3 regions of the Bradyrhizobium sp. HKCCYLS3070 genome follow, and region 1 is predicted to be linked to each of the others. Evidence: predicted binding sites of a transcription regulator. Region 1 holds the regulator's gene; each other region holds the start of a gene.

Region 1 (3,271 bases):
TCTATGAGAAGATCTCCAAGTCGGAGATGGACGACCGGGTCGAGAAGGCGCTGCGCGGCGGCGCGTTGTGGAACGAGGTCAAGGACAAGCTCAACGCCTCGGGCCTGTCGCTGTCCGGCGGCCAGCAGCAGCGGCTGTGCATCGCGCGTACCGTGGCGGTCCGGCCGGAGGTGATCCTGTTCGACGAGCCGTGCTCGGCGCTCGATCCGATCTCGACCGCCAAGGTCGAGGAGCTGATCCAGGAACTCGCCGAAAACTATACGATCGCCATCGTGACGCATAACATGCAGCAGGCGGCGCGCGTCTCCGACAAGACCGCCTTCATGTATCTCGGCGAGCTGATCGAGTTCGACGACACCAGCAAGATCTTCACCTCGCCGAGCGATCGGCGGACCCAGGATTACATCACCGGCCGGTTCGGCTGACGCCGACGACATTGTCTTCAGGAGATCATCATGGCCAGTGAACATACCGCCAAGGCGTTCGACAGCGATCTGCAGGACCTCACCCGTCTGGTATCGGAGATGGGCGGCCTCGCCGAGCGGCTGATCGTCGATTCCGTCGATGCGCTGGTGCGACGCGACATCGCGCTCGGCCAGAAGGTGGTCGCCACCGACGCCGAGGTCGACAAGCTGCAGCGCATCATCGAGGAGCGCGCCGTTCTCACCATCGCCCGGCGACAGCCGATGGCGGTCGACCTGCGCGAGATCGTCGGCGCGATGCGCGTGGCGACCGATCTGGAGCGCATCGGCGACCTCGCCAAGAACATCGGCAAGCGCGTCGCGGCGCTGGAGAGCGACTTCCATCCGCTGAAGCTGATCCGCGGGCTCGAGCACATGACCGATCTCGTGCAGTCGCAGGTCAAGACGGTGCTGGACGCCTATGCCGCGCACGATTTGCCGGCGGCGATGACGGTGTGGAAGGGCGATGAGGAAGTCGATGCCATCTGCACCTCGCTGTTTCGCGAGCTCCTGACCTACATGATGGAGGATCCGCGCAACATCTCGTTCTGCATCCACCTGATGTTCTGCGCCAAGAATATCGAGCGCATCGGCGATCACGCGACCAACATCGCCGAGACGGTGTTCTATATGATCGAAGGCCAGCAGATCATGGACAAGCGCCCGAAGGGCGACATGACGAGCTTCGCATCGACGATCCCCGGCAACTGAGAGAGACGGTTCAGACATGGGCGCCCGAATTCTGGTGGTGGAGGACGAGGAGGCGCTGACGACGCTGCTGCGCTACAACCTCGAGGCCGAAGGCTACGAGGTCGAGACAGTGGCGCGCGGCGACGAAGCCGACACGCGCCTGAAGGAGCGTGTTCCCGATCTCGTCGTGCTCGACTGGATGCTGCCGGGCCTGTCCGGCATCGAGCTGTGCCGCCGCCTGCGGGCGCGGACCGAGACCCGGCAGTTGCCGATCATCATGCTCACCGCACGCGGCGAGGAGAGCGAGCGCGTGCGCGGCCTCGCGACCGGCGCCGACGACTACATCGTCAAGCCGTTCTCGGTGCCGGAGCTTCTGGCGCGGGTGAAAGGCCTGCTGCGGCGGGCGAGTCCGGAGCGGCTGGCGACCGTGCTGTCCTATGGCGACATCGAGCTCGACCGCGAGAAGCGCCGCGTGGCGCGCTCTGGTAGGCCGATCGATCTCGGCCCGACCGAATACCGCCTGCTCGAGTTCTTCCTGGAGCATCCCGGCCGCGTGTTCAGCCGCGAGCAGCTGCTCGACAGTGTCTGGGGCCGCGACATCTACATCGACGAGCGCACCGTCGACGTCCATATCGGCCGCCTGCGCAAGCTGCTCAATCCCGGCCGCGAGCAGGACCCGATCCGCACCGTGCGCGGCGCCGGTTATGCGCTCGATGATCGCTTCGCCAAGAGCGAGCAGGTGTAAGGGGCGATCCGGCGTGAGGACGCAGCAGGTGTGAGACGCGAGGCGGCCCGATTGAGGAGATCGCGGTCCGCTTTCCGCCACGCCGCCGCCGTCTTGATCGTGTCTGCTTCGTGGCCGTCACGATGTTTCGGTGCCAGCGGACGCCCTTGATCAAGACCATCATCATATCTCTTGCCGTGCTGCTCGGCGGCGCGGCGGGCGCCACGGCCGCCGAGCTCGAAGACGCGGTCGCGGCGGCAGGCAACGGGCAGCATGCGGCGGCGATGCGACGGCTGCTGCCGCTGGCCGCCAAGGGCGATGCGCGGGCGCAGTTCGACGTCGGCTTCATGCACGCCTTCGGCTGGGGCCAACCGCGCAACCCCGCCGAGGCGCTGGCGTGGTACCGCAAGGCCGCCGATCAGGGGCTCGCTGCCGCGCAACACTATCTCGGCATCGCCTACGTCAATGGCGAAGGTGTTGCGAGCAATTACGGCGAAGCCGGCCGCTGGTTCAGCCGCGCCGCGGCGCAGGGCTTCGCCCAGTCGCAATACATGCTCGGCCTGATGCTGCTCGACGGCCGCGGTGTGAAACAGGACGTCGTGCAGGGCTATGCCTGGCTGGTGATGGCGGGCCGTAGCGGCGTGCGATCGGCCGGCCGCGACGTGCAGCGGGTCAAGTTGACCGAGCCGCAGCGCGTCCAGGCTCAGAGTGCCATTGCGGCCTGGCGGCCGAAGCCGGAATCGGCGGAGGCCGGCATCGCCGCTCCGCGTCCGGAGCAACTGCTCGGGCTCGACCGCCACATCGGCGAGGTCGTCGATCCCACCTCGTGGCCGGCGTCGTCGATCGGCGTCGTCACCGTCGCGCAATACTCGACCGGCGGCTGGTGCACCGGCACGCTGGTCGCGCCGCGCGTCGTGCTCACCGCGGCGCATTGCGTGTTCAACGGCGTGGCGCAGGTCAGCCCCGGCAACGTCCGCTTCCTGGCCGGCATGAACAGGGGCACGCCGGCGGCATCGTCGGTCGCCGACAAGCTGATCGTGGCGCCCGATTTCGTCCCGACCCGGCACGACAGATGGTCGCTCGACCGCTCGCCCGCCGATTGGGCGCTGATCGTGCTGAAGGACGCGCTGCCGTCGAAGCCGGTTGAGGTCAGGGCGCTGACGCGCGAGGAATTGCAGGCTGCGACCACGGCCGGAACCATCTCCGAGATCGGCTATGGCCAGGAGCGGCGCTATTCGCCGACCGGCCAGCGCAATTGCAGCGCCGGCATGACCAAGGACGGGATGCTGCTGACGGTGCATTGCCTCGCCAATTTCGGCTATTCGGGCTCCCCCATCATGGCCGAAGTCGGCGGACAGCCGGCCGTGGTCGGCATCTTCTCGGCGTTCCACGAGGA
Region 2 (3,271 bases), on a different contig from region 1:
CCCGGATCTTCTTGCGCAACTCGATGCCGAGCCGGATCGTGTCGTCCCACAGCACCTCACCGGAGCGGCCCTTCATCATCTGTGCGCCGACGTCCAGCGAGGCGAACAGCGGGTAGAACGGCGATGTCGAGGCGTGCTGCATGAAGCTTTCGTTGAAGCGGCGATGCTCGATCCGCCGCCGCTGCCCCTTGATGTGGCGGTCCTTGACGTGGATCTGCGATGCCTGGGAGAAGCTCGCGAGCTGCTTGTGGGTCGATTGCGTGGCGATGATGCCGGGAGCGTCGGGCCCGAGATCGCCGAGGCCCATGGCGAAGCGGCCGGCGTAGAGCGGGTGGAATTTCATGAAGCCCGCCCAGGCCTCGTCGAACATGATGTAGTCGCAGAGGTGCCCGATCCGCTTCAGGATCATCTCGGCGCTGTGGATCGTGCCGTCATAGGTGCACTGCTCGACCACCGCGACGCGGAACGGGCGCGGCTTGCGCCAGGCGTCAGGATCCTTGACCAGCGGGTTGTCGCGGATCTGTTGCCGGAGGTGCTCCTCATCGAGCAGATCCCAGCGCATCGGGCCGATCAGGCCCCAGGGGTTGCGAACCGTTGGGACGTAGATCGGGACTCCGCCGGAGATCAGCAGCGCGCCGTGATGGGCGGCCTTGTGGTTGTTGCGGTCGAACAGCACGAGGTCGCCGTCGGTGACCAGGGCCCCGAGCACGACCTTGTTGGAGGTCGAGGTACCGTTGAGGACGAAATAGGTCTTCTCGGCGCCAAAGATCTGCGCCGCTTCCTTCTGCGCGCGCAGCGCCGGCCCCTCATGGGTCAGGAGATCGCCGAGATCGAGCACGGAATTGTCGAGGTCGTCCCGGAACACGGCCTCGCCGAGATGCTCGACGAAGACCCGGCCGATCGGGCTGCGGCTATAGAACACGCCGCCATTGTGCCCGGGGCAGGTCCAGAGCTGGTTGCCTTCCTCGGCGTAGTCGACGAGCGCGCCGAAGAATGGCGTCTTCAGTGTCTCGGCATATTGCTTCAGCCGGCTGACCAGGTTCTTGGCGATGAAGGCGGGCGTCTCCTCCGACAGGAAGACATAGCCGTCGATGAAGTCGAGCACCTCGACCGGCAGATCCTCGAACCGCTTGCGGCGGATCAGGAGGATGATCGGGAAGTCCAGTCCGCGACGGCGCATCAGGTTGATCAGCGACGCCGTCTTGCCTTCCAGGCCCTTCTTGCCCCAATCGACGACCATGCAGCCGATCGCGGCATCCGTCTGCACGGCGATCTCGGCGTCCTCCAGCTTGCGGGCGCGCACCACCTCGAAGCCCGAGCGCTGGATCTCCTCGATGATCTGGTTGAAGCGGACGCCCGCAAGGTCGTCGGTCTCGAAGACGGGCGCGGCGAACAGGAAGGTGAAACGGCGGAAGTATTCCATGAGAGTCTTTCGGGCTGCGTGGGCAGCCACCTGTCGTCACGTTCGATGACGGTTCGATGACAATAGGGCGCCTCACGGAGCTTGTCTCGGCCGCCTCGCAGTGGCAATCGTCCTGAACCCGAGTGATGCTGAAAGGATCCGTGGTGCTTCCCGAATGGATCAGCCTTGATTGTGTGGCCCCGTCCGAGCTCCATCGGCAGGCGGCGCTGGAACGCCAGGCCCAGTTGACCAAGCCGATTGGCGCCCTTGGGCGATTGGAGCAGGTGGCGGTCGAGCTGGCGGCGCTGCAGGCGTTGGAGCGGCCGGGGGCCGATAGGGTCCCGGTGGTGCTGTTCGCGGGGGACCATGGCATCGCGGCACGGGGCGTGTCGGCGTATCCGCCGGAAGTGACGGTGCAGATGCTGCACAACTTCGCGGCCGGTGGCGCGGCGATCTCGGTGCTGGTGCGCAGCCTGGGCTGTCCGCTCGAGGTGGTCGATGTCGGTACGCTGGCGGATGAGCCGGTGCCCGGTGTCGTCGTCGACAAGCCGCGGCGCGGCACGCGCGACTTCAGCACCGGGGCGGCGCTGACGCCGGAGGAGGTCGCGTTCGCGGCCGACGCCGGACGGCGCGCGGTGGCGCGGCAGGCCGATCACGCGCCGCAGCTCGTGATCTTCGGCGAGATGGGGATCGGCAACACGACGTCGGCGGCAGCCATCGCCGCCGCGCTGCTGTCATGCGCGCCCGCGGACATCGTCGGCAGTGGCACCGGGCTCGACGCCGCCGGGCGGGCGAGGAAGGCTGCGGTGATTGCCGATGCGTTGGGGCGACACGGGCTCACGGCGGGAGCGGCCGTCGCGGACGTCCTGGCTGCCGTCGGCGGCTTCGAGATCATTGCGATGGCCGGCGCGATCGTCGCCGCCGCGCAGCGGCGCTGGCCGGTGCTGGTCGACGGCTTCATCGTCTCGGTCGCGGCGCTGGTCGCCGTCCGCCTCAATCCCTCCTGCCGTCCGTGGCTGCTGTTCTCGCATCGCTCGGCCGAGCGCGGCCACGCCATCGTGCTCGACGCGCTCGGTGCCCGTCCGCTGATCGACCTCGATCTGCGGCTCGGCGAGGCCTCGGGCGCCGCCACTGCGCTGCCGATCATCCGATTGGCCTGCGCGCTCCACGGGGGCATGGCCACCTTTGCGGAGGCCGCCGTCTCGGGAGCCAAGTCCTGATGCGGATCGATCTGCTGCGGCACGGGACGACAGGACGGGACGGCCATCTCGACGGCCGCACCGACCCGCCGCTCAGCGAGCCCGGCTGGGATCAATTCCGGCGGCAGACGCGGAGTCGGATCTGGCGCAGCGTCGTCAGCTCGCCGTTGGCGCGCGCACGTGCGGCAGCGGAGGATTATGCCCGGCTGACCGGCTGCGCGCTGGACATCGAAGCGGATTGGAGCGAGCTCGATTTCGGCCTCTGGGACGGGCGGACGCATCGCGACATCGCCGCGGAGCCCGGAGGCGAAGCCTTGCTCGACACCTTCCATGCCGATGCTGAGGTCCGGGCGCCGGGCGGTGAGAGCTGGTCCGATTTGCAGGCGCGAGTGGCGCGCGCAACACATCGTATCCTTACCCGGCCCGAGCCTGCGCCGGTTCTGGTGGTTGCGCATGGCGGCGCCATGCGCGCAGCGCTCTCGCATCTGCTCGGCTGGCCGCTGCGCCAGCTGTGGAGCCTGCGCATCCGGCCCGGCACGCGGATCACGCTCGAAGCCGGGCAGGGCGGTGATGGTGTATCTTGGGGCGAAATCGTCGAGATCATCCAGCCATGAGTCTGCGTGAATTCTGGATCGCATTGCAGTTCCTGACACGGCTGCCGACACCGCGG
Region 3 (3,271 bases), on a different contig from region 1:
CAACGGCTCGTTCTACGCGCTGCTCAGTCTCGGGCTTGCCGTCATCTTCGGCATGCTCAACATCATCAATTTCGCCCATGGCGCGCTCTACATGATGGGCGCGTTCTGCGCCTATTTTCTGCTGAACCTCGGCGGCATCAATTATTGGTGGGCGCTGCTCCTGGCGCCGATCATCGTCGGCATCTTCGGCATGGTCCTCGAGCGCACCATGCTGCAATGGATTGCCGGGCTCGACCATCTCTACGGACTGCTGCTGACGTTCGGATTGGCGCTGATCATCCAGGGCGTGTTCCAGAACTTCTTCGGCTCGTCCGGCCTGCCTTATGCGATCCCGGATCAGCTCCGCGGCGGCATGAATCTCGGCTTCATGTATCTGCCGGTCTATCGCGGCTGGGTCGTCATATTCTCCCTGGTCGTCTGTCTAGCGACCTGGTTCCTGATCGAGCGGACCCGGCTCGGCGCCTACCTGCGCGCCGCCACCGAGAATCCGACCTTGGTGCGGGCGTTCGGCATCAACGTGCCGCGCATGATCACGCTGACCTACGGCCTCGGCGTCGGGCTCGCGGCGCTGGCCGGCGTGTTGTCGGCGCCGATCAACCAGGTGCGGCCGCTGATGGGCGAGCACATCATCATCGTGGTGTTCGCGGTGGTCGTGATCGGCGGCATGGGTTCGATCATGGGCTCGATCATCACCGGCTTCCTGCTCGGCGTGATCGAGGGACTGACCAAATATTTCTATCCCGAGGCTTCCAACACCGTGGTCTTCGTTCTGATGGTCCTGGTGCTGCTGGTGAAGCCGACGGGTCTGACCGGACGGGCGGCCTGACATGACATCCATCACCGACGCAACCCTGCCGATCACCCCGCGCGCGATGCGCGACGAGATGATCGTGTTCGTCATCATGACAGCGCTGCTGGCGATCGTGCCGTGGACCGGGCTGTACCCGTTCTTCGTCATGCAGGCGCTGTGCTTCGCGCTATTGGCCTGCGCCTTCAACCTCCTGATCGGCTATGGCGGCCTGCTGTCGTTCGGCCATGCGATGTTCCTGGGAACGGCCGGCTATTGCAGTGCCCACGCGCTGAAGGTGTGGGGGCTGCCGCCCGAGCTCGGCATCCTGACGGGCGTCGCCGGATCGTTCGTCCTGTCGGTGATCACCGGCTACATCTCGATCCGACGCCAGGGCATCTACTTCGCGATGATCACCCTGGCGCTGTCGCAGCTCCTGTACTTCATCTATCTGCAGGCGCCGTTCACCCATGGCGAGGACGGCATCCAGGGCATTCCGCAGGGCCGGATGTTCGGCATCCTCGACCTGTCCAAGCCGACGGTGCTCTATTACGTCGTGCTGGTCGGCTTCCTCGCCGGCTTCCTGCTGATTTTCCGCACCATCAACTCGCCGTTCGGCGAGGTGCTGAAATCGATCCGTGAGAACGAGCAGCGCGCGATCTCGCTGGGCTACAAGACCGACCATTACAAGCTGCTCGCCTTCATCCTGTCGGGGACGCTGGCGGGCCTCGCCGGTGCGCTGAAGGTGTTCGTCGCCCAGAATGCCTCGCTGACCGACGTCGAGGTCGGGATGTCCGGCCAGATCGTGCTCATGACCCTGGTCGGTGGGCTCGGCACCGTGTTCGGCCCCGTCGTCGGCGCGTTCGTGATCGTCGGCATGCAGCAATATCTGTCCGGGTTCGGCCAGTGGGTGACGGTGATCCAGGGCGTGATCTTCGTCGCCTGCGTGCTCACCTTCCGCCGCGGCGTCGTCGGGGAAATCGCCCATCTGTTCAAGCGATCCCTCTAAGTCATTGATCTGAAAAGAGATCATCGAAAGGGCAGAAAGCGGTGGATGATCCGGCCACCGCTTCTGCTGGTGCGCGATCCGGAGTATGACAGTTCTGTGACGGGCCGGCCCTGGCCCGTTTCGGAATGGATGGATCTCGTCCCATGCTGCACTGGTTTCGCGCCGTCCTCCCGCGGGAGGAGCGGTTTTTCGATTTGTTCGCCCGCCACAACAAGGTGGTGATTCAAGGCGCCCATGCGCTGCAGGACATGCTGCAGGGCGGCGACGACATCCTCAGGCATTGCCAGCGCGTCAGCCAGCTCGAGAACGAGGCCGACAACATCACCCGCGAAGTGCTGACCGCTGTCCGCCGCACTTTCATCACCCCATTCGACCGCGGCGACATCAAGAACCTGATCACCTCGATGGACGACGCCATCGACCAGATGCAGCAGACCGCCAAGGCCGTGGTGCTGTTCGAGGTCAAGGAGTTCGAGCCGACCATGCGCGAGATGGGCACCTTGCTGGTCGACTGCGCCAACCTGATCGGAAAGGCGTTGCCGCTGTTGCAGGCGATCGGTCAGAACGTGCCGATGATCACCGCGATCACCGAGGAGATGACCAAGCTCGAGGGACGGGTCGACGATCTCCACGACATCGGGCTGAAGGAGCTGTTCCTCAAGCACCGCAACGCCAACACGATGGATTTCATCGTCGGCGCCGAGATCTATGACCATCTGGAGAAGGTCGCCGACCGCTTCGACGACGTCGCCAACGAGATCAATTCGATCATGATCGAACAGGTCTAGGGTAGGGCCGCGCCGTGGACGCTCAACTCGGCCTTCCGATCCTGGTCGGCCTCATCGCCGTCGCACTCGCTTTCGACTTCCTGAATGGCCTGCACGACGCCGCCAACTCGATCGCGACCATCGTTTCGACCCGTGTGCTGCGGCCGCAATATGCGGTGTTCTGGGCCGCATTCTTCAACTTCGTGGCGTTCGGCGTGTTCGGCCTCCACGTCGCCCAGACCATCGGCACCGGCATCATCGATCCCGCGATCGTCGACGCGCAGGTGATCTTCGCTGCCCTGGTCGGCGCCATCGTCTGGAACCTGATCACCTGGGCGGCCGGCATTCCGTCGTCGAGCTCGCATGCGCTGATCGGCGGGCTGGTCGGGGCAGGGGTCGCCAAGGCCGGCATCTCGGCCACCGTGTGGAGCGGCCTGTCCAAGACCGTGCTCGCGATCGTGCTGTCGCCGCTGGTCGGGCTGGTGCTGGCGATGATCCTGGTCGCGATCGTGTCCTGGGCCTCGGTACGCTCGACGCCGTTCGCGGTCGACCGCGCCTTCCGCATCCTGCAATTCGCCTCGGCCTCGCTCTATTCGCTCGGCCATGGCGGCAACGACGCGCAGAAGACGATGGGCATCATCGCCGTGCTGTTGTACTCGCAGGGCCGTCTCGGCGAGCAGTTCACGGTGCCGTTCTGGGTCGTGCTGT

Evidence for each region. Region 1 encodes PhoB, which activates phosphate uptake and scavenging genes when phosphate is short. Its sites were predicted from a motif close to TGTCATNNANCTGTCAT; they were not measured.
Region 2: a site for PhoB is predicted at 1,469-1,485, ahead of ACQR03_RS31535 (Orn/Lys/Arg decarboxylase N-terminal domain-containing protein). Genes of this name have one in related genera too.
Region 3: a site for PhoB is predicted at 1,882-1,898, ahead of ACQR03_RS03980 (DUF47 domain-containing protein). Genes of this name have one in related genera too.

What each region holds. Positions count from the first base shown of each region.
Region 1 covers NZ_JBNPTI010000005.1:356,638-359,908, reverse strand. Annotated here, with positions in the region: gene pstB (phosphate ABC transporter ATP-binding protein PstB) at 1-425, shown strand, start outside; gene phoU (phosphate signaling complex protein PhoU) at 456-1,172, shown strand; gene phoB (phosphate regulon transcriptional regulator PhoB) at 1,189-1,896, shown strand; gene ACQR03_RS19220 (trypsin-like serine protease) at 2,043-3,271, shown strand, end outside.
Region 2 covers NZ_JBNPTI010000019.1:26,489-29,759, forward strand. Annotated here, with positions in the region: gene ACQR03_RS31535 (Orn/Lys/Arg decarboxylase N-terminal domain-containing protein) at 1-1,423, opposite strand, end outside; gene cobT (nicotinate-nucleotide--dimethylbenzimidazole phosphoribosyltransferase) at 1,567-2,622, shown strand; gene ACQR03_RS31545 (histidine phosphatase family protein) at 2,622-3,215, shown strand; gene ACQR03_RS31550 (adenosylcobinamide-GDP ribazoletransferase) at 3,212-3,271, shown strand, end outside.
Region 3 covers NZ_JBNPTI010000001.1:873,322-876,592, forward strand. Annotated here, with positions in the region: gene ACQR03_RS03970 (branched-chain amino acid ABC transporter permease) at 1-826, shown strand, start outside; gene ACQR03_RS03975 (branched-chain amino acid ABC transporter permease) at 828-1,796, shown strand; gene ACQR03_RS03980 (DUF47 domain-containing protein) at 1,940-2,584, shown strand; gene ACQR03_RS03985 (inorganic phosphate transporter) at 2,599-3,271, shown strand, end outside.